Regions from separate parts of the Thermoanaerobacterium sp. RBIITD genome, predicted to be linked through region 1. Evidence: predicted binding sites of a transcription regulator. Region 1 holds the regulator's gene; the other holds the start of a gene.
What was found. Region 1 encodes ArgR, which controls arginine synthesis, uptake and breakdown. Its sites were predicted from a motif close to ANTGNATAAANATACA; they were not measured.
Positions count from the first base shown of each region.

Region 2: a site for ArgR is predicted at 1,203-1,218, ahead of argC (N-acetyl-gamma-glutamyl-phosphate reductase). Genes of this name have one in related genera too.

Region 1 covers NZ_LT906662.1:3,176,212-3,178,634, reverse strand. The annotation lists gene recN (DNA repair protein RecN) at 1-1,048, opposite strand, end outside; gene CPG45_RS15450 (arginine repressor) at 1,065-1,517, opposite strand; gene CPG45_RS15445 (NAD(+)/NADH kinase) at 1,531-2,394, opposite strand.
Region 2 covers NZ_LT906662.1:1,684,064-1,686,486, forward strand. The annotation lists gene CPG45_RS07875 (WD40/YVTN/BNR-like repeat-containing protein) at 1-478, shown strand, start outside; gene CPG45_RS07880 (LiaF transmembrane domain-containing protein) at 521-1,021, opposite strand; gene argC (N-acetyl-gamma-glutamyl-phosphate reductase) at 1,258-2,292, shown strand; gene argJ (bifunctional glutamate N-acetyltransferase/amino-acid acetyltransferase ArgJ) at 2,366-2,423, shown strand, end outside.

The DNA.
Region 1 (2,423 bases):
TTTCTTTATCAGCATTTAATAGCTTTTGTAATTCTTGTTCCCTTTCATTCTTATATTTTAAGATATACTCAATAGATTGGCCATACTTTCTTTTTAAAGTATTTATAACATCAAGCCTATTTTCTATTTCATTTATACTATCAGGATTAAAATCAATATTTTCAATATAGTTTCTAGCTTGTATTGAACAATCTTCTAAGGTGTATAATATATTTTCAACTGTATCTTTAAGTTTAGATAATTTTTTATCTATTTTACTTGACGCATCTAAATTCTTTATTATAATATTAAGATTATCAATAATAGAACCACTGTTATCTGAACCTTTATATAGCAAATTATATGTTTCGTTCATGTAATTATATAATTTTTCAGAATTCATTAATATGTTGCGATTCTCTAATAACTCCTTCTCTTCATTAACATTAAGTTTGGCATTTTCTATTTCATTTATTTGATATTTTAAAAGGTCAATTCTCGACATTTTTTCATTATCGTCCAAATTAAAATCCTTCAACTTTTTAGTTAATGAATTATATTTCTCAAGAAGATTATTAATTTTTTCTTTTACCGAAAAAAATTCACGATCTTGAAAATTATCTAAAATGGCCATATGTTTGCTGCTGTCAAGCAAAAATTGATGTTCATGCTGTCCTAAAATATCAACAAGATATGAACCAAGTTTATTTAAAAATGACAATGAAACAATTCTTCCATTTATCCTACAATAATTCCTACCATTTGCTGTTATATCTCTACTTATTATTAAAGTATCATCATCTTCATAATCTATGCCAGCTTCGGTTAATATACCATAAATTATATCCTTATTTGAATTTATCAAAAATATTCCTTCAACTGTTGCTTTATCAGTGCCATTTCTGATAATGTCTTTATTTGCCCTTCCACCTAGCAATAGCATCATTGAATCAATAACAATAGATTTACCAGCACCTGTTTCACCAGTAAGGATATTTAACCCTTCATCAAAATTTATCTCTGCTTCATCAATTAGTGCAATATTTTTTATGCTCAGTGCAAGGATCATTGTAAACCCCCCAAATTTACTTGATCAATTTATTTATCCTGTCAATTATCTCCTTTATAGCCTGTTCTGTTCTGACAAGCATGAAAATTGTATTATCACCTGCCAGTGTCCCAACAACTTCATTCCAATTTAATGTATCTAATGCCTCTGCCGCTGCAGGAGCAGTTCCTGACAATGTCTTTATGACTATAGTGTTTCCAGCATAATCTATGCTTACAATACCTGATAATAGTGCAACAAGTTTATCTTTTACTTTATTATCAGTATTTTTTATTGTCGCATATTTATATTTTTTGCCATCATCGCTTAATACCTTTATTAGTCTTAATTCTTTAATATCGCGGGATACTGTTGCTTGTGTAACTCTTATTCCTTCTTTTAGAAGAGCATCTGCTAATTCTTCCTGTGTTTCAATTTCGTTCTTATTGATAATTTCAAGTATTTTTGCATGTCGAGCCAATTTCATCATTCTACACTCCTCATCATATGTTAATGTTTCTTTCAGATAGCTTGTTTCTCAGTAAATCAAAAAAGTTTGTATTTTTAAGCCTAATTAAATTGGTATATTTATTACTTTTATTTATATAAATTGTATCACTACTGCTTAATTTATAACCTTGTTGCCCATCCGTCGTTATCATAACATCCTGATTGCCTTCATCAATTATAAGTTTTACCCTATCTTTTTCTGAAACAATAATAGATCGAGAATGTAGGGTATGTGGACAAATAGGTGTTATGACGAGTAATTCAACATTTGGATAAACAATAGGTCCACCTGCTGATAATGAATATGCAGTAGAACCTGTAGGACTTGAAATAATTATTCCATCTGCCAAATATGTATCAAGATACTGCTCATTGACAAAAGCTTTTAATTGAACCATCCTTGAAAAAGCTCCTCTTGTAACGACAATATCATTAAGTGCGATAAAATTTACAATCTCCATATCATTTTTTACCACGCTGGCTTCAATCATCATTCTCTTATCTATTGTATACTCACCAATATATATTTTTTCTATGGCATCAAAAATATCACCATTATCGACTTCTGCCAAAAATCCCAAATGACCAAGATTGACACCTAGTATAGGTGTAGAATATGGTGCACACTGCCTGGCAACGTTTAATATTGTACCATCTCCACCCAACACTATAATAAAGTCGCATTCCCTATATATTTCTGAAGAACTCTTGCCATATTCTGTATAACCAATCTTAGATGCTATTATCTCATTTAAATACGGAATGCTTTCATGATCTAATATCCATTTAACTAACTTCTTTGTTGTTTCCAAATCTTTATCCTTATGTATATTCGGAATAACCCCTATTTTCTTCATTTAATCACCACATTTTATATACATTTATT
Region 2 (2,423 bases), 1.5 Mb from region 1:
TAATAATTCTAAGCATTTTTTAGTTTCTGCTTCAAATGGTCTTTGGGAGAGCATTGATGGAGGTGTTTCGTGGAAACAAATAACTACCTCAGAGTCTTTGACAGCTATTTTTGCTCTTTCCAAAAATGATAATGTGTACTTCACAACTATGGAATCCATTAATGAAGGATGTATATATGAATTAAATAATGGAAAAATAAAAAAGATTAGCATCCCAAACATGGGAGAGTTAATTTACAACGTTGGAATTGCTTATCAAAGCAGTACAGGAAAAGTTTATGTTATAGTAATACGGCAAAATGAAAGCAATTCTATGTATGATACTACTTTATATTACATTAAAAATGATTCTTTTAACAAAGTAACTAATATTAAGAGTAAATATAGTACTCTTCCAAATCTGATTTTTGATGCTACAAACTCGAACGTTATATATTTTTACAGCTATAAAAATATATACAAAGTTGTCTTATCTTGATCCGGATTAAGAAGGCTGAATTTATTTCAGTCTTTTTTACTGCTATTTTCTCCGGCTTCTTATGACTAAAGCAAGGCCCAATAAGATTATCATTATTGAGATTATCAAGTTTGGATTAAGCCATGCGATGGAGAATTGGTTGTACAAAATTGATACATAGCTTAATATTACAGCAGCCGTTATGACCATGACTAAGCCCATTAGCACAAAATCTCTGCTTATGATGTAAAGCTGAAAAAGACCTATTGCAACAGATAGAATGTATAAAGGCCATGTGTATTCAGAGTAAATCCAGTTTGTAAAGATATCAAAGTAAAAAATTATGCCCATTGATGTAAGTATTCCGCCTGGAACTAATATTTCGGGATTTTTTCTTTGCTTTAAGTAGCTTACTTCCATCATGATCCCTGGTATCAATATAAAAAGAGGCCATACATTAGACATATCTAATGTTATTCCATATCTCGATAAAAAGCCAAGGTTGTCATTAAGATATATAAGCCCAAGCAATATAAGTACAATTCCGATTATTTTCTTTCCCATGATTAAACCTCCTGAAAAGTTTTAGACTTCATTTATATTTTACTATAACTGAACGGAAATTTAACTACATTTTTATGAAAAATACTTGCAAAAATTTTAGAAGATGATATAATAATAAAAACAGTGAATAAATATAATAAAATACTAATTATGCATATTGCTCATTATTTTTTTAATATTTAATGCATAAATATTAATAGAAATTAATATATATAAAACATTGGAGGCGGATCTCAATGGTGAGAGTCGGCATACTTGGGGCAACCGGCTATACTGGTGCAGAGCTTATAAGGATCTTATCTAATCATGAAGATGTTCAGATAAAATATTTATCATCTCAAAATTTTAATGGTAAAAAGATTGAAGATGTATATCCTTCATTAAAAGGGTTTTGCAGCGAGAAGCTTCAGGAATATGACACTGATAAAATTATTGAGAATTGTGATGTGGTATTTACAGCACTTCCATCGGGGTATGCAGTAAATATAGCTGAAAAATTATGCAAAAATGGAGTAAAGCTTATTGACCTCGGCGCAGATTTTAGGTTTGATAATTTTGAAACATACAGAGATTGGTATGGAAGCGATAAAAATGGATATGGCGATATTAAAAGGGCGTATGGGCTTCCGGAACTTCATAGACAAGAGATTAAGGATGCTTTAGCGGTAGGAAATCCCGGATGTTATCCTACTTCTGCAATACTTGGTCTGTCACCTGCTTTAAAAAGCAGAATAATAGAAAATTTTATCATAATCGATTCTAAATCTGGAGTGTCCGGTGCCGGCCACAGCCCAAAACAGGGCAATATGTATGCAGAATGCAATGACAATATAAAGCCTTACAATGTTGCTAAGCACAGACACATACCCGAGATAGAGCAAGAGCTTTCACATGTGAATCGCAAAGAGACAAAAGTTGTTTTCACACCTCATTTAACGCCAATGACTAGAGGAATATTAAGCACCATGTACTGCAGGTTAATAAAAGAAATTTCAGCAGAAGATATATATGAGATATATAATGAATTCTACAAAGATGAGTATTTTGTAAAAATATTAGATATCGGTGAATATCCATCAACAAAAAATGTATACGGCTCAAATTTTTGCCACATAGGATTTGAAATTGATAAACATTCAAAAACACTGATAATCATGTCAGCAATAGACAATTTAGTAAAAGGTGCATCAGGGCAAGCTGTACAAAATATGAATATAATGTTTGGAATTGAAGAGACAAGGGGACTTAATATGATACCAATTTTTCCTTAGAAATATGTTTTAAAGTGTTATTCTGAAAGAAGATAGAGATAAAATGCTTACTAAAATTGAGGAGGACTTGATAATGGGAGATTTTGAGGTTATAGAAGGCAATGTCACATCACCTAAGGGATTTTTAGCTT